Regions from separate parts of the Agrobacterium sp. 6Ca8 genome, predicted to be linked through region 3. Evidence: riboswitches for the same ligand, from Rfam matches in the RefSeq annotation. Region 3 holds a riboswitch; each other region holds the start of a gene.
The links. A riboswitch is a leader RNA that binds a small molecule or an ion and turns the genes downstream of it on or off. The one in region 3 is predicted to bind thiamine pyrophosphate.
Positions count from the first base shown of each region.

Region 1: another riboswitch for thiamine pyrophosphate. It lies ahead of thiB (thiamine ABC transporter substrate binding subunit); the one in region 3 lies ahead of ACZ5A6_RS17265 (ABC transporter permease).
Region 2: another riboswitch for thiamine pyrophosphate. It lies ahead of thiC (phosphomethylpyrimidine synthase ThiC); the one in region 3 lies ahead of ACZ5A6_RS17265 (ABC transporter permease).

Region 1 is NZ_AP026433.1:2,457,303-2,463,220, forward strand. Features, by position in the region: gene ACZ5A6_RS12065 (thiamine ABC transporter ATP-binding protein) at 110-826, opposite strand; gene thiP (thiamine/thiamine pyrophosphate ABC transporter permease ThiP) at 823-2,448, opposite strand; gene thiB (thiamine ABC transporter substrate binding subunit) at 2,468-3,481, opposite strand; TPP riboswitch at 3,520-3,630, opposite strand; gene ACZ5A6_RS12080 (VOC family protein) at 3,676-4,068, opposite strand; gene ACZ5A6_RS12085 (ABC-F family ATP-binding cassette domain-containing protein) at 4,160-5,918, opposite strand, start outside.
Region 2 is NZ_AP026433.1:2,298,532-2,304,449, reverse strand. Features, by position in the region: gene ACZ5A6_RS11380 (glycoside hydrolase family 2 protein) at 1-298, opposite strand, end outside; gene ACZ5A6_RS11375 (DUF1839 family protein) at 295-1,278, opposite strand; gene ACZ5A6_RS11370 (amino acid--[acyl-carrier-protein] ligase) at 1,285-2,193, opposite strand; gene ACZ5A6_RS11365 (acyl-CoA dehydrogenase family protein) at 2,198-3,379, opposite strand; gene ACZ5A6_RS11360 (acyl carrier protein) at 3,379-3,630, opposite strand; TPP riboswitch at 3,811-3,922, shown strand; gene thiC (phosphomethylpyrimidine synthase ThiC) at 4,017-5,840, shown strand; gene thiO (glycine oxidase ThiO) at 5,842-5,918, shown strand, end outside.
Region 3 is NZ_AP026434.1:666,574-672,491, forward strand. Features, by position in the region: gene thiD (bifunctional hydroxymethylpyrimidine kinase/phosphomethylpyrimidine kinase) at 1-577, opposite strand, end outside; gene thiE (thiamine phosphate synthase) at 574-1,236, opposite strand; gene ACZ5A6_RS17255 (hydroxyethylthiazole kinase) at 1,223-1,963, opposite strand; gene ACZ5A6_RS17260 (ABC transporter substrate-binding protein) at 1,966-2,910, opposite strand; gene ACZ5A6_RS17265 (ABC transporter permease) at 2,907-3,692, opposite strand; TPP riboswitch at 3,821-3,923, opposite strand; gene ACZ5A6_RS17270 (TadE/TadG family type IV pilus assembly protein) at 4,105-5,394, shown strand; gene ACZ5A6_RS17275 (alpha-glucosidase) at 5,480-5,918, opposite strand, start outside.

The DNA.
Region 1 (5,918 bases), on a different replicon from region 3:
AATAATTCTCGTCTTTTCTCGGGCAACGACTTGAAACTGGCAAGTGCAAATTAACGCCATTGAAGTTATCTAAAGCGATTGCCAGCGGCACGCGTCGAAAATAAGGCGATCAGCCGTTCAGAAAACTGTCGACCGCCTTCACATTTTGTGTGGCGAAGAAATCTGTGGTCGAGCCAGCATAGACAACGCGGCCACGATCAAGAAAAACCACCCGCTGCGCCAGCTTTTTTATGTCGTCTGGATGGTGCGTAACAATAATCGCCGTATTTTTTGTTTCGGCATGCAAGTCGAGAAGCAGGGAGGTCATGCCCGCCCGCAGCCCCGGATCTAGCGCCGCGAAAGGCTCGTCCAGCAGCATGACCGGTTTTTTCCGGATCAGCGCACGCGCCAGCGCCGCCCTTTGCCTTTCCCCGCCGGAAAGCGTGCCCGGCAAACGTTTGTCAAAACCCGCAAGACCAACGCGTGCGAGCGCCACGTCGATCCTCTGCCTGTCTTCCGCCCGCAGCTTCAGCCCGGGGCTGATGCCGAGCGCGACATTGGTGAAGATATCGAGATGGGCGAAAAGATTATTATCCTGGAAGATCGAGGAGACCGGTCGTTCGGAAGGATCGAGCGCCTTCATGTCCCGCCCGCCGATCAGGACGCGCCCGGAATCGGGCAATTCAAAACCAGCGATGAGATTGAGGAGCGTCGACTTGCCAGAACCGGATGCACCGACGACGGCAGTCATCTGGCCTTGCGGGAATATACAATCGAGATCGAAATCCTGCGTTCCGAGCCGCAGTCTGACCTTGTCCAACCCCACGGCAAATTCGTCACCCGTCATATGCTCGCCCTTGCTGATTGGGATTGCCGTGAAACGCCGCCCGCGGCAAGCAGCAGGCAGACGACGCCAAGGATGAACGCGTATCCGGCGGCATCATTGGTGCGGTAGCTGCCCATATTGCTATAGACCAGCCATGGCAACGTGACGAAATTTTCCGATCCGAACAGGGCGACCGCCCCGAGATCACCGAGCGACAGAGCCATGGCAAAGGAAAACGCCATCAGCAGCGGCCGCCGCAGTACCGGCAGATCGGCGAACCGCAGCCGCGTCAGTCCCTGAAGCCCAAGGCTGGCGGAGAGCCGGGACGTGCGTAAAAAATGGCTGGTGAAGGCTGGCTCCAGCACCCGCATGGCAAGCGGCAACGCCATCAGCATGTTGATGAGCGCCACGAGAACGGGAGCATAAAAACTGACATCTCCAAAGGGCCGCAGCAACAGGAACCACCCGCTTCCCAGCACGACGGGCGGCACCAGCAGCACCAGCGATGACCCCGCCCCGAGCGTGGCGGACAAAAGGCGCAAGGGCTGAGCCGCGTGCCGTCTGGAGCCCACGGCCTGTCGCGCACCGATAATCGCAAAGCAGCAGAGCACGACGAGAGTTGCGGAGAGCGCAGCGATTGCAAGGCTGGTCGCCGCCGCACGCAGGAAGATCGGCGCTGACAAAAGACGCGGCAGATCGGCCCCCAAACCCGAGACGGTTATGGCAACAAGCGGCAGGCCGACCAGCAGAACCGCAAAAATGATTGCCGCTCCGTCCCACAGGCGCGCGCCAACGCGCTTGCCGTCGAAACGGCGAACAGGGCGGCCAAGCGAGGCAATTTCCGCCTCGGGCGATGGCAAAAAGGCAAGAAGGCCGAGCAGAACTGCTGTGACTGCAATCTGCAAAACCGAAAGCGCGATTGCCCTTTGCGGATCGAAATCAAACCGCAGCGCCTGATAGATTGCGACCTCAAGTGTCGTCGCCGCCGGTCCACCGCCCAGCAGAAGCACTAGCGTGAAGCTGGTGGCGCACAGCATGAAGACAAGCCCGGCAATACCGGGAACAAGCCGCGAGACGGCCGGCCACTCGATGAAGCGGAAAACCGAAACCGGCCCCATGCCAAGACTTGCCGCCATCCGCCAATATTCGCCCGGAATCCGCTCCAGCCCGGCCAGCATCAGCCGCACCGCAAGCGGCAGATTGAAAAACACATGGGCGATGAGAATGCCGGAAAGGCCGTAAATACTGAAGGGCTGCTCCGCACCGGCAAAAACAAGGGCAGTATTCAAAACACCCTGCCTGCCCCAGATCGTGATGATGCCGAAGGCGCCGACGATGACCGGCAGCCCCATCGGCACAGCCATCAACCTGATAATCCAAATCCGCCCCGGAAAATCCTGTCTGCGGGAGAGCGCAAGCGCCACCGGCAGGCCGAGAACAATGGAAAGAACAGTGGACAACGTTGCCTGATAGAGCGTGAAGCGCAGGATGCGCAGCGTGTAGGCATCCACGATTCCGGTGGCGGATGTGCCGGCATCGAAAGACAGGAGTGCTGATACAGCAAGCGCCATGAACAGGAAAACGGCGGCAAACGCCGCCGTTCCGCCAATGATCGACCATCTGTAGTCGCGACGCAGCATCATGCGCGGGCGTGCCTCTTGCTCAGTTCATGCTCATGGCCGCAAGCCATTCGTCGATCCAGGCCTTGCGGTTCTTCGCCACCTCTTCCGGGTCCATCAGGAAGGTCTTCTGCGGTACGACGAGTTTGGAAAATGCCTCGGGCAGGGGCGTGGACGTTGCCGCGACCGGCATCATCCAGTTGTTTTCCGGAATGGCATCCTGAAATCCTGATGTGAGCGTGAAAGCGAGGAACTGCTTCGCCAGTTCCTTGTGCGGCGCGTTTTTGAGAAGGCCGGAAACCTCGATCTGGATGTAATGCCCCTCGGAAAAACCCGCGGCCTGATAGCGATCCGTCTTTTCCGAGACCATGTGATAGGCAGGCGACGTGGTGTAGGAGAGCACCATCGGCACCTCACCCTTGGTGAAAAGGCCATAGGATTCCGACCAGCCCGGCGTGACGGTGAGAATGCGCTTCCGGAGCTTCGCCCAGGCTTCCGGTGCCTTGTCGCCGTAAACGGACTTCACCCAGAGCAGCAGGCCAAGCCCCGGCGTGGAGGTGCGCGGGTCCTGAATGGCGATTTTCTGTGAAGGATCGCCGTCCACCAGATCCTTCAGGCTCGTCGGCGGATTTTTTATCGTCTGCGTGTCATAGACAACGGCGAAATGACCGTAGTCGTAAGGGACGAAAATGTCGTCCTTGTAACCGCCCGGCACCTTGGCCGCCGATGCATCGATACCGCTGATATCGAAGAGGCCGGTCTGTTTCGCTTCCGCGACCAGATTGGTGTCGAGACCAACAACGACATCCGCCTTCGACGCCGCCCCTTCAAGCTTCAGGCGGTTGAGCAGCGCCACGCCATCCGCCACACCGACGAAATTGACCGTGCAATCGCACACTTTCTCGAAGGCCTCTTTCACCTTGGGGCCGGGACCCCATTCGGAAACGAAGCTTTCATAGGTGTAGACGGTCAGTTCCTGTCTGTCCTGAGCAGTGGCAAGACCGGGCAGAAACAACGAAACGGCAACGAGGGAATTCAGGAAAAGACGACGGCGCACGGGTATCTCCTCAAAAAACGAAAAGGGAAATAGCCGCTTGCCTTAAGCCGTCTAATCCCTCCGCCGGTATGAACCGGATCAGGTTCTTCGGGTTGGCAAGCCTCTCAGCCTTTTGCACGCAAGCACAAAAGACACCCCGTTAGATCAAGATGATGATGTAGTCCCGCTGTCTCTGATTGGCAAGATGGCTGCCGTCAGGCCTGCTGCACCATGTGCACCAGTTCCCAGACATGGCCGTCGGGATCCTGAAAACTACCGGCATACATGAAACCGTGATCCTGAACCGGTTTCCAGCTGCTGCCACCCGAGGCGAGCGCCGTTTCGATCATCCGGTCGATTTCCTCACGGCTTCCCGCTGTGAGACAGGTCAGGACCTCGGTGCTGCGTGTGGCGTCGGCGATATCGCCATTGATGAAATCGCGAAAACGCTCCTCCTGAAGAAGCATCACGAAGATGTTCTCCTCAACGATCATGCAGAGCGTGCGGTCATCCGAATATTCCGGATTGAAGGTGAAACCGAGAGCCGTGAAGAAGCTTCTCGATGTCTCGATATTCTTGACCGGCAGATTGACGAAGATCATGCGCATTTTCTGAACTCCTCCGAACCCGCACAGGAAACGGCAATTCCGCCTCCCTGTCAAAGGTGGATGAGACCTCAGTCAAGAAATCGCGACCAAGTCACCCTTCAATTTCCTCGCGCAGCATCTCCAACTCCAGCCATTCCTCTTCCATGGCTTCGAGCTTTTCGCGCAGCTTCGTCATTTCCTGCGCCAGCGTATTGAAGGTAGCCGGGTCCTTGGTGAACAGATTGGGATCGGCCATACGCTGCTCACGCTTGGCGATTTCGCCCTGCGCCTTCTCCATTTCCTTTGGAAGGTTTTCGAGCGCAAATTTTTGCTTGAAGGAAAGCTTGCCCTTGGCCTTTGAGGGGTCCTGCGACGCGGAGGCGGAAGGGGCGGTCTTTGCCTTTTCCTGCTTCTCCGCCTTGCGCTTTTCTTCTGCGGCACCCTTGCGTTGCGCCATCATGTCCGAGTAGCCGCCGGCATATTCGATCCAGCGTCCATCCGGCTGGTCCGGATTGGCGGGCGCGATTGTGGAGGTGACGGTACGGTCGAGGAAATCGCGGTCGTGGCTGACGAGAATGACCGTGCCGGAAAAGCCCGCAACGATTTCCTGCAACAGATCGAGCGTTTCGATATCGAGATCGTTGGTCGGCTCGTCAAGGATCAGCAGGTTGGTAGGCCGCGCCAGAATGCGCGCAAGAATAAGACGGGCGCGCTCACCACCGGAGAGGTTGCGGATGGGCGTGCGGGCCTGTTCCGGCTGGAACAGGAAGTCCTTCATGTAACCCGTCACATGTTTCAACTCGCCATTGACCAGCAAATTGTCGCCGCGACCGTCGGTGAGGTAATGAGCGAGCGTATCGTTTGGATTGAGATCTTCACGCTTCTGGTCAAGCGTCGCGATTTCCAGATTGGTGCCGAGCTTTACCGTGCCGCTATCGGGCTGAAGCTGGCCGGTCAGCATCTTCAAAAGCGTTGTCTTGCCGGCACCGTTCGGCCCGACGAGACCGATGCAATCACCGCGATGCACCCGTAGCGAAAACGGCGCGATGATCACGCGCTCGCCGTAAGACTTGGTGATTGCGTCTGCCTCGATGACCAGTTTGCCGGATTCCCGCACCTCCGCAGCCGTCGCCTGCACGCTCCCCTGCGGTCCCTTGTGGCCGCGATAGTCCGCACGCATTGCCTGAAGCTCGCCCACGCGGCGCATGTTGCGCTTGCGTCTCGCGGTCACGCCGTAACGCATCCAGTGTTCTTCACGCTCGATGGCCTTGCCGAGCTTGTGCTGCTCCAGCTCTTCCTCTTCCAGCACCTTGTCGCGCCATTCCTCGAAATACGCAAAACCGCGATTGAGACGACGGGACTGGCCGCGATCCAGCCACACGGTCGAGGTCGAAACCTTTTCCAGAAAACGCCTGTCGTGCGAGATCAGCACCAGCGCGCTACGCGTCTGCTGCAACTCGCCTTCAAGCCATTCGATGGTGGGCAGGTCCAGATGGTTGGTCGGCTCGTCCAGCATCAGAATATCGGGTTCAGGCGCCATGACGCGGGCAAGGGCCGCACGCCGCGCTTCGCCGCCGGACAGGCTATCCGGATGTTCCTGTCCCGTCAGGCCCAGATGCTCGAGAATATAGGTAACGCGATAGGGATCGTCGCCAGGTCCCAGCCCCGCCTCGGCATAGGCCTGCACGGTGTCGTAACCGGCAAAATCCGGCGCCTGCTCCAGATAACGGATGGTGGCGGAGGGGTGACGGAAAACCTCGCCCGACTGCGCCTCGACCAGACCGGCGGCGATCTTCATCAGGGTCGACTTGCCCGAACCGTTGCGTCCGACAAGGCAGATGCGGTCGCCCGGCTCCACCTGAAGATTGGCG
Region 2 (5,918 bases), on a different replicon from region 3:
GGAAGATTTCTGCAATCGTCGACAGGCCGTCGAAGCGCAGGATCGCCCGCTCCCGCACATCGGAAATCATCGTCAGACGGTACCAGGCATCCCTGTCGTTCAATGGTGTCGGATTGAAACGGTCGAATTTCCCGGCCAGTTCCAGAGCTTGCGCCACTGTTCCGGGAACGGATACGTGGAAGCTTTCAAGGGTTGCGGGAATTTCCGAGGGCGTTTCGCAGGCGTTGGCGGACGTCAGTGTCAGCGTCCAGCCTTCGCTTAGTAATTTTTCGCTTTCGCGCGGAAGATAAGTCCTCACGCGGCCTCGCTGGTGTTCGACAATTTTGCCGCAAGGGCTTCCATCACACCATCCCATGCTTCCGCAGCCGGATCGAGCACCGAGGCGAGCGCGTCGAATTTACGGCGCGTGACGGCGCGAGCTAGCTGGAACTGCACGGTCTTGGCGACCTCGGATATGCGCAGCGCGTGGTCTCTCGCTTCAGCAAATTCGCTCTTGTCCAGCCATTCGAGGTGGCTCGCCGCCAGTTCGAAATTGGCGCCGAGCTGGCGCAGCGTATTGAAGGCATATTTGTGGAAAAAGCCGAACGGCCGGTCTGCCACCTTCTCGACCTGAGCCGGAAACACGGCTGCAAAAGACCTGACCGGATTGTCGGATGGTCGCCGTGAAAAATGAAACTTCAGCAGCCGTTCGGCCGTTTTGCGGATATGTGCCGGCGAAGGGTTGCTGTCTGCAAATTTCGCAAATTCCGTATAGGGCAGGAAGGGCGGCTCGCTCTCTGTCAGATGATGCTGGAACAGGCCGTCGAAATCTTCGCCCGACAGGTGGAAAAAGCCTGCATTATGAAAATAATCGAGTTCCCGGTTTGCAAGGTCCAGCCGGTTGATGGCGATGGTGGTCTTGCCATGTTCCTTCCGGTAGCCCACCCCGTGGGTATCGGGCATATAGAAGCTATCCATCTCGATCAGGCAGATGCGACCGCGCTCCAGTTGCGCTTCGATATGGTTTTCCACCCGGTCGAAGATCGCAAGTTCGGTGGCGCGAACGCCATAAAGTGCTTCCAGATCTTCCAGCGGCACTTTGAAGAAGGTGAACTGGTCGCCTTCGAAATCCTGCGTCAGTGTGAAGCCGAACATGGCCTCAGGCGGCAACCCTTTCGAGGCCAGCACCTCGATCCACAAATCGATGTAGCAATTGGTCTCCGGCCACATTCTTTCCGAAGAATGAAGCGCGTGCTGCACATAATTTTTGGGATCGAGACCGGGGAAAATCTGCCGCATGAATGGTTAGCCCCAGAGTGTTTTCAAGGCCTTTTCGGGCCATGTTTTTACATCCAGTCCGTGATGCGCAAAAAGTGCCAGCGCAATGCGCTCAAGGCCGAAACCGACGCAGGCAGTGTGAGCCACATCACCATTGTCGAGGTTCAATCCCCATTTCTGGCCAAAGGCGTCCTGATGGTAATTGAAGCTCATGCAGGCCGTCGGGTTGGTGGCGGATGTGACGGGAATCAACAGTTCGAATTTCAGGTTCTGGTCGCGCTGGTTGTTGGCGAGCATTTTGCCGGCGCGGCCGAAGAAGGGATCGTTGGCCACGTCGATGGTCACTTCAAGGCCCACGGCTTCCATCATCGCCACGCCGCGATCCATCCATGTCTGGCGGAATTCGGTCACATCGCTCTCCGTGCCCATGCGCACATATTCCCGCATGCGGAAAAGCTGCTGACGTGCCGGGTCCTTCGAGGGTTCATGGCGGAAACAATAGGACTGGATGTCGTAGAGACCGCCGCCGGAAGGCAATGCGCCGCGCTTGGCGATGGTCGGATAAAGAGGGTAGCAAGCGGCCGGCGTCAGCACGATATCGGTTGCTTTCTGGTCCTTTGTCCAGTCGCCGCCCTCATCCATGGATTTGAGAAGGCTGACATGGTCAAGTTCGCAACCGCAGAAGGAATGCACCGTGCCCGCAAGCTGCGGGAAGCTTTTCATGTAACCGCTCTTTTCGAAATAGGCGCGGTTGATGCCGGGCGGGAAGCGGATCGCCTCTGCACTGTCCGGGCCGCCGGTGCGGTCGATCAGGCGTTCGAATGCGGCAATGACGTCCTCGAACTGGCCGCTGCGTCCGTAAAGACCATCGACACCCGTTTCAATCAGCAGGCCTTCTTCGAACAGTCGATCGAGAAACGATGTTTGCATATCCATGGTCTTATCCCAAGAGGCTGGTGTCCTGCTTGTGAACCAGCAGGAGATTGGCGGAATTGCCGAGAATACGGTCGTTGGAAATCATCAGGCGCGCGGAATGCGCGTCGCGAAGGTGTCGGCCAAGGCTGTAGGGCGTACCGTTCTTGTAACCCATGATGCCGCAGACCAGCATCGCTTGGTCGATGATCTCCAGAATGGTTTCCGAAGAACAGATCTTCACATTGTTCATGGCAACCGCGAACGCCATGGACATCAGCTTGTCCGGGTCGCTCTTGGTGTCTTCGTAAGCCTTTACGCCCGCAATGACGTTGGATTTGACCACCTGCAATTTGGTGGAAATTTCGGCAATGTGGATAGCGCCTGGCGGTGTGACACCGGGCGACTTGCGTGCAGCCGTCCTGACGAAGGATTGCGCGCGCAGCACCGCATCCGACGCGATGCCATACCAAACGGCGCTCCACAGAAGATGCGAGCTTGCAAGCATGGATTGCGCGGCGATTTCCGCAAAGGGTTTTGGGAATATCTGCACCGCTGGCGCCTCGCCGCGGAACAGGAAACCGTCCGAACAGGTGCCGCGCATGCCGAGTGTGTCCCAGACATGGGTCTTCTCGAGCTTGTACTGATCTTTCAGGAAGATGGTCATCACCTGATCGGCCGGGGCGGCATCCTTGTGGGCGCGCGAGGTGATGAGGATGGCATCCGCATTGCTGCCGTAGGAAATGACGGTGGCGTCCTTCTCCAGCCGGCAGATGTCTCCTTCCACCTCGATTGCGCAGATGGAATTGCGCAGATTGCCGCCGATTCCGCCTTCGGTCGTGGCCGATGCGAGCAGAAGCTGTTCGCTTGCAATGCGGCTCATGAAGCCCGCATGCCATGGGCTTGTCTCGCCGTGTTCCACAAGGCTCGATGCCTTGATGTGGTGCATGGCGAAAATCATCGCGGTTGCCGAACAGGCCTGGCCAAGCCGGGCGCAGATATCGGCGATTTGCTGTATGGATGCGCCTTCGCCACCAAGAGAGGACGGGACCTGAATGCCGAGAAGGCGCTCTTGTCTCAGCGCCTTGACGGCTTCCTCCGGGAAGCGACCGGTGACGTCCACCTCGTCCGCGTGTTTGGCGGCAATTGCTGCGACGCGGCTTGCGCGCGCGGACAGCGTTTCATCCTGCGGCGCAACGGTCACATTCATCAGGCTGCCTCTTTACCATCCAGAATGAGCTTAACGGTGTCTTCAATGGCCTTGATGCTGGCAAAGGACTTGCGGTTCAAGAGGTTGTCGGGGAATTCGATATCGAAAGCTTCCTCGATACCCAGCATCAATTGCACCGAGGCAAAGGAAGAAAGACCTGCCGCATAAAGATCTGCTTCGTTTTCAATCGTATCGACGGGGGTAGGAAGCTGGCCGAATTTTGCCAGTATTTCACGAATAGTCGCATTCATTCCGACTTATCTCCCATGAATTTAACATCAGGATGGTTTGTGCTTATCGTTAATTTGAAAACGATAATATTCGCCTAAACCGTTAGGTTAATTACCACTAACGGCGCTTTTGTTGTTCGTCCACCTTTGCCAGCCATCAGCAGCACCCTTGACAAATGTCGGGCGGTGTTTTCTCTTGTGTCCATTCACCAGGGGTGTCCCGTCAAGGGGCTGAGATTCTGCTTTTATGCGCAGTGACCCGTTGAACCTGATCCAGTTCATACTGGCGTAGGGACGGTGCAAAGACCGAAGGTCGGATTGCGTGTAACTTGCGCTGCCGACGCGTCGGTATTTTCCATCATTCCGGCTCGAACTGGGTCTCCACTGTCAAACTTTGGAGCCTCATGATGAATATCGTTGCCAAGAATATCCCGCTTGTCGTCACAACCGGGCCGCATCCCGCCTCCACGAAAATCCACAAAACCGGAATTTTGCATCCGCATATTCGCGTGCCCATGCGCGAAATCGCCGTCCACCCGACGGCGGGAGAACCGCCGGTCACGGTCTATGATTCTTCAGGCCCCTATACCGATCCATTGCATAACGTTCTGATCGAAAAGGGTCTGCCGCGCCTGCGTCACGACTGGGTTGTAGCGCGCGGCGATGTCGCGGCTTACGACGGTCGGCACGTCAAACCGGAGGATAACGGCTTTGCCACCGGCGAGCGCCTGACGCCTGAATTTGCCATGCGCCACCAGCCGCTGATGGCCACGGAAGGAAAAGCCGTAACGCAGCTTGCCTATGCGCGGGCAGGCATCATCACGCCGGAAATGGAGTTCATCGCCATCCGCGAAAATCTGGGGCGCGAAGCGGCGAAGGAGAAGCTGGCTCGTGATGGCGAGAGTTTCGGTGCACAGATACCCGATTATGTGACGCCGGAGTTCGTCCGTCAGGAAGTCGCATCGGGCCGCGCCATCATCCCGGCCAACATCAATCACCCCGAGCTTGAGCCGATGATCATCGGCCGTAATTTTCTGGTCAAGATCAACGCCAATATCGGCAATTCCGCCGTTACCTCCTCCATGGCCGAAGAGGTGGAGAAGATGGTCTGGGCGATCCGCTGGGGTGCCGATACCGTCATGGACCTTTCGACCGGGCGCAACATCCACAATATCCGCGAATGGATCATCCGCAATTCGCCGGTGCCGATCGGCACGGTGCCGCTTTATCAGGCGCTGGAGAAGGTCAACGGCATTGCCGAGGACCTGAACTGGGAAGTGTTCCGCGATACGTTGATCGAACAGGCGGAGCAAGGCGTGGATTATTTCACCATCCATGCCGGTGTTCGGCTGCATTACATTCCGCTTACCGTCAACCGTGTCACCGGTATCGTCTCACGCGGCGGGTCGATTATGGCCAAGTGGTGTCTGCATCATCACAAGGAAAGCTTCCTCTACGAGCATTTCGACGAGATCTGCGACATCTGCCGTGCCTATGATGTTTCCTTCTCGCTGGGTGACGGGTTGCGGCCCGGTTCGATTGCCGACGCCAACGACGCCGCGCAATTTGCCGAGCTGGAGACGCTCGGTGAGTTGACACAGATCGCATGGGCGAAGGATTGCCAGGTCATGATCGAGGGCCCCGGCCATGTGCCGATGCACAAGATCAAGGAGAACATGGACAAGCAGTTGAAAACCTGCGGTGAGGCGCCCTTTTATACGCTTGGGCCGCTAACGACTGATATCGCCCCCGGTTACGACCACATCACTTCCGGCATCGGGGCAGCGATGATCGGCTGGTTTGGCACGGCGATGCTCTGCTATGTCACGCCGAAGGAACATCTGGGTCTGCCGGATCGTAACGACGTGAAGGTCGGTGTCATCACCTACAAGATCGCGGCTCACGCGGCCGATCTCGCCAAGGGCCATCCGGCAGCACAGGTGCGGGACGATGCGCTGTCGCGTGCAAGGTTCGAGTTCCGTTGGGAAGACCAGTTCAACCTGTCGCTGGATCCGGACACGGCGCGCTCCTTCCATGACGAGACCCTGCCGAAGGAGGCGCACAAGGTCGCGCATTTCTGCTCGATGTGCGGGCCGAAATTCTGCTCGATGCGGATTTCCCATGACATCCGCGCCGAGGCGCAGAAGGAAGGGCTGGAGGCCATGGCCGCGCGCTTCAAGGAAGGTGGCGAGCTTTACATGCCGCTCGCGACCCCGGCAGACGGCCAGTAGCATGCGTGTCCTTGTCAAGGGAACGGGGGTCGCCGGTCTGACGGCGGCCTTCGAACTGGCGCGGCGCGGTGCAACCGT
Region 3 (5,918 bases):
CGGTGCCGTCTGCAAACAGATAATCCGTACTCTGCGGCCCGTCGCCATGGCCGCCCTTGATGAGCACGGCTTTCGCGCCCACCTTCAGGATCATCTCGGCCTGACGGGTGATCTCCGCCTCGGTGTCTGCAATAGGTAAGCCGGTGAGAAGCGCTGCTTCAGGCAGATTCGGCGTGACGATGGTGGCGAGCGGCAGCAGGTCGCGCCGCAATGTCTCGATCGCATCCGCATGCAATAGACGGTCGCCGGAGGTCGCAACCATCACGGGGTCGAGCACCACCGGTTGGGGCTGCTGCCGAAGCCTTGCAGCTATGGCCGCGATGGTTTCGATCCGCGATACCATGCCGATCTTCACCGCATTGACGGCAAGATCGGAAAAAACCGCATCCATCTGCGCGACGATGGTGGCGACGGAAATATCCTCCACTGCCGTCACACCTTTGGTGTTCTGGGCGGTGATGGCGGTGATGACGCTGGCGGCATAGGCGCCGAGTGCCGAGAAAGTCTTGATGTCGGCCTGAATGCCCGCGCCGCCGCCGCTGTCTGAGCCGGCGATGGTCAATGCGATTGCTGTCATGACTGTCTCGCTTTCAGCGCTGCATCGACTGCCGCGCGGAAGTCCCTGGTTGTGCTGGCAATATCGCCTGCGCGGAAGATTGCAGAAATGACGGCAACACCATCCGCACCGGCAGCGATGACGTTCGGCACGCGGGCAAGATCGATACCGGCGATGGCGCCCACCGGCATGCCCGGCCGCAATTCGCGGAGCAGAGTGCGGAGCGTCGTAAAGCCGTCAAGGCCGACAGGCTTGTCTGGATTGACCTTGGAAACGGTTTCGAACACGCCACCAATGCAGGCGTAATCGGCGGGCATGGAGGCCGCCCGCTCGCCATCGGCGCGGTTCTTGACGGTGAGGCCGATGATCGCCTTATCTCCAAGGATGCGTCTGGCGGTTTTGGCATCCATATCATCGGCGCCGAGATGCACCCCGTCCGCGCCAGAGGCGAGCGCCACATCCACCCGGTCGTTGATGACCAGCGGCACGCCCGTGCCGGCAATAGCTTCGCGAATGGCGCTGGCGTTTTCGATCATCTCCCGCGTGGAGGCGTGTTTGTCGCGATATTGCAGAATGGTCGCGCCGTTGAGTGCGGCCGCCAGAGCAAGCTCGCCCAACGGCGCAACATCGCCGAGGCTCGCATCGACCAGCGCGTTGAGACGGTAATCAACCTTGTTCATGCTCAATCCTCGCATGGTTTATTATGTCTTCGCCGGAAATTTCTGAAAGCACATCCAGAAATGCCGGCTCGAATGTGCCGGGGCCTTTGGCGTTTTTCGCTGCCAGTTCGGCTGCGACACCCGTGATGGCGAGGGCGGCGGCGGCGGCCGTCAGTGCGTCTTTTTCCACCGCCATGAAGGCGGCGATGACGCCACCCGATAGGCAACCCGTGCCTGTCACCTTCGCCATCCACGGGTGACCGTTGACGATTCTGACACTCCTTGTGGCGTCGCGCAGGTTATCGACAGGTCCGGTCTCTATCCTGATGGCGTTCGGAACAGCACCGATCAGGCTCATCTCAGCGCTGTTGCCGCGCACGATGGTGGGTCCAAGCGAGATCAGGTCACGCGCGAACGCCAGTCGCGATGGCGAATAGTCGCAATGCACGGGGTCCAGAATCCACGGCTTGCCAGCCGCGCGGGCGATCTCGACGGCAAATCGAATGACTTTGCGCCGGTCGGCGTCGAGCGTGCCGAGATTGATCGTTACCGCATCGGCTTTCGTGACGAAAGCACCGATTTCTTCGAGTGAGGTTGTCATCGAGGGGATGCCGCCGACGACGGTAATGCCATCCGCGGTGAATTTCTGTACCACGGTGTTCATCAGGCAATGCACGCGCGGGCGCGTCTGCCTTACCCTTTCGAGGATCTCTGCGGCCTTCGCCGCAGTCGGAAAACTGTTTGCCATGGTTATTGCAACTCCACGGCAATGTCTTCCGCCGCCGGCGCCTGCTTGATCAGTTGCATGTCCTGCATGAAGGTGCCGAAGCGTGTGTAGCGGGTGCGATCGAGTGCGGCTGGACGTTTGGCGAAACGCGGCAGCGTATCGAAAAACGCCTGTTTGTTCAGCGCGTCGTCAAGGTTCGGATAGGCCTTGATGAAAAGCTGCCAGGATTCTTGCGGGTGGTTGGTGATGAAAATCGCCGCCTGCTCAACGGCCGAGAGAAAACGCGGCAGGCGGCTATCTTTCACGAGATCTAGATGGGTGACGAAGATGAGCTCGTCATAGGCGGGCACGCCATGTTCCTCGGGGAAGAACGAGCGGCCTTCGTGGCCCTCAAGCTTCATCTGCGTCAGTTCGAAATTGCGGAAACCGCCAAGCGTGGCATCGACCTTGCCGGCGATCAGGGACGGCGAGAGTGAGAAATTGACGTTGACCAGTTCAACATCGTCCTTTGTCAGTCCCTCCTTCTCCAGCATGCGCTTCAGCATCGCATCCTCGAAGCCGGAAACGGAGAAGCCGACCTTCTTGCCCTTCAGGTCCTTCAGGCTCTTGATTGGACCATCGGCCAGAACGGTGACGGTGTTCAGCGGGGTTTCCACCAGCGTGCCGAAACGGACGAGCGGCAGCCCTGCATCGTGGTCGAGATAGAGGTTCGGCTGGTAGTGTACACCGATATCGGCCTGCTTTGCCGAGACCAGACGCGGTACGGCGGATGGGTCTGCGGGCGGGATCAACTCGACCTCCAGCCCTGCATCGGCGAAAAGGCCGCGTTCCTTGGCAATCACCATCGGGGCATGGTCCGGGTTCAGGAACCATTCCAGCAATACGGTAAGCTTGTCGGCCGCCTGCGATTGCGCGGGCGAAAGCACGCTTGCTGCCGCGACGACGAGGGAAAGAAGAGTTCGTTTCATGGTGCCGAAAGTCTCCGCAAATGTTTGAAAGGAATGACGTGGTCTGTTTCTTTGGCCCAGGGGGCGAGGTTGGCCGTTGCCCGGTCGACGACAAGCCGCAGCAGCACCGCAATGACGGCGAGGATGGTCATGGCGGCGAACATTGTGTCGGTCTGCATGCGGGCATTGGACTGGATCATGACAAAACCGAGCCCGGCGGAGGCGCCCACCCATTCGCCAATGACCGCGCCGAGCGGGGCGAGCGGAGCTGCGACCCTCAGCCCGGAAATGAGTGAGGGAAGCGCCAGCGGCACACGCAGCCGGATTAGGATTTGCCAGTGGCTCGCCTCCGTCAGCGAGGCGGCATCGAGGATTGTCCGATCCGTGCGGTTGAGGCCGTCGGTGAAGGCTGAAGCGACGGGGAAAAAGATGATGATCGCCGTCATGACAACTTTCGAGGCCATGCCGAAACCGAACCAGAGTACGAGAATAGGGGCCAGCACGAAGACCGGAAATGCCTGCAACACGAGAACCATGGGCCAGACGAGGCGGCCAAAACGCGGGACGGCGGCAATCGTAAAGGCAACGAGAATGCCGGCGGCAATGCCAGCCGCAAGCCCGACAGCCATTTCACCTGATGTCACCATGGCCTGTCCGAACAGGAAGGCTGGCTGGCGCAGGAGTGCTGCGGTAACATTGGCCGGCGAGGGCAGGATGTAGCGGGGCGGTGCAAACAGCCAGATGCCCAGCTGCCAGACAATCAGAATAAGAACGACGCCCTTCAGCGCATGGGAGGCACGCATCGGCCGGGGCTCAGACGCAGCCGTACCGTATACGAAGGGAAGGATGTTTCATCATCATCGTTCGGTCTCCAGCTGTGGCGATCACGGAGATCCGGGCAAAGCGGAGAAGAGAAAGGGCAGTAACGCAAAGGCGCTACAGTTTCCGTTCCTACGCCGGCATGACCCGGATCAGGTTCAAGGGTCCGGCTCATCGCCATCTCAGCACCGTCAGGTGCTCCCCTCGGAAGAGACTGTTTTGCTAGGAGGGTTTTGAAGTAATGTCAACGTTGAAAGTTAACGAGAATATTGGCGAATTTGCCGCGAACATATTAGTTGTTTATTATATTAAGTTTATCAAAAATTAGTTATTTATTGAAACCGCTTTTCAATTCCGCTGTATTAGCTTCAGCTCCCAGATTGGTTGGGGGCGAACTTGAAAAACTTCTGGCAAGAGAAATCTGGAAATTTTGGCATTCTGACCGCGCTGCTCATGGTGCCTCTGTGCGGGGCTGCCGGTGTGGCGCTCGATATTACGCGCGGCATGTCGGTCAAAGCCGATCTGCAGCAGGCGGCGGATTCCGCGGCTCTGGCGGCAGTCGCCGATATGTCCGCAAGTGTTCAGGCGGCAAAGAAGATGTCGGGGGACGGTGTCATTCCCGTCGGCAATGAAGAAGCCCGGGCATTCTTCGATGGCAATCAGCGCGGCGACGCGGACTACACCATTACCTCTGTCGATGTCTCGGTGATCAAGCACGGCAATGTGGTCGAGTCGTCCGTCAGCTTCAAGGCGTCGGTCAGCACGACCCTCTCAGGGCTTCTGGGGAAGGATTTCGTTTCGGTTGCCGGCACGGCCACGGCCAAATACGAAACGGAAACCTTCAGCGATTTCTATCTTCTGCTTGATAATACGCCCTCCATGGGAGTGGGCGCGACACCCACGGATGTTGCCACCCTGGTTGCGAACACTGGCGATAAATGCGCTTTTGCCTGTCACATCGTGAAGGACGGCGTGGCAGACCCGAACAGCTATTACTTCAAGGCCAAGAAACTCGGGGTTACGACGCGTATCGACGTGGTTGCCAAGGCAACCGCCAGCCTGATGGACACGGCAAAGTCCACGCGCAAAAGCAGCAATCAATATCGCATGGCCGTCTATACCTTCGGGGAACGGGCGGAAGATACCAAGCTGCTTGAGGTCGTTTCGCTAACCTCGGATCTGGACGCAGCAAAGAAAAAAGCTGGTGAAATCAACCTGATGTCAATCCCCTATCAGGGATACAACAACGACCAGCAAACAGATTTCGACCGGGCACTGATCCAGATTGGAGATAAGGTCGGCAGTTCGGGCACGGGCGCAAGCTCGGCAAATCCGGATAAGGTTATTTTCTTTGTTTCAGACGGGGTGGGCGACAGTTACAAGCCGTCCTCCTGTACTAAAAAACTGACGGGAGGCCGCTGTCAGGAGCCGATCGACATCAAAGACTGTACGAAATTGAAGGAAAAGGGTTTTCGTATCGCGGTGCTTTATACCACCTATCTGCCGCTGCCGACGAATGACTGGTATAATAGCTGGATCAAGCCCTTTCAGGCGGAAATCGGCTCACGCATGCAGAGCTGCGCTTCCCCGGGCCTGTACTTCGAAGTCAGCCCGTCCCAGGGCATCAGCGACGCGATGACGGCATTGTTCAAGAAAGCCATTACATCACCACGCCTGACGGGCTGATGGCCTTTTAGCGAGGCCTGTTAAAGCATCGGTTGAACGCCGCAATATCTGCGGCGTTTTTTGGAAATGGCCGGAAGGTGATGCTTCAAGCGATATTGCGAAGCTGTTCAAATAACGCAGTAAAGGGCGTTTCAGCGCGGTGGAACACAGCCGGCTGGCCTATCGGAGCCTCCACGGTGATCTCGTGCCCGCCAAAATACCGCGCGCCACTCCAAAGATGCATCCATTCCCCATCGCCCGGAAGGTAAAGCGTGCGCTGCGTCTCCCCCGCCTTCCACACTGGTGCGACCAGCATGTCGGCCCCATAGAGATAGCTGTCCTGAATGGCATAGGTCTGCCGGTCGTTCTCGTGATGCAGGAAAAGCGGGCGCTGTACCGGCAGGCCGGTTTTGGCTGCTTCAGTGGAGAGCGATTTCAGATAGGGGGCGAGTGCGACATAGATTGCCGTCATGCGGGCAAAATGGCCAAGAACGGTCTCGTCCTGATCGATCTGGAGATTGTCGCGCGGGCGATTGCCCTCATGG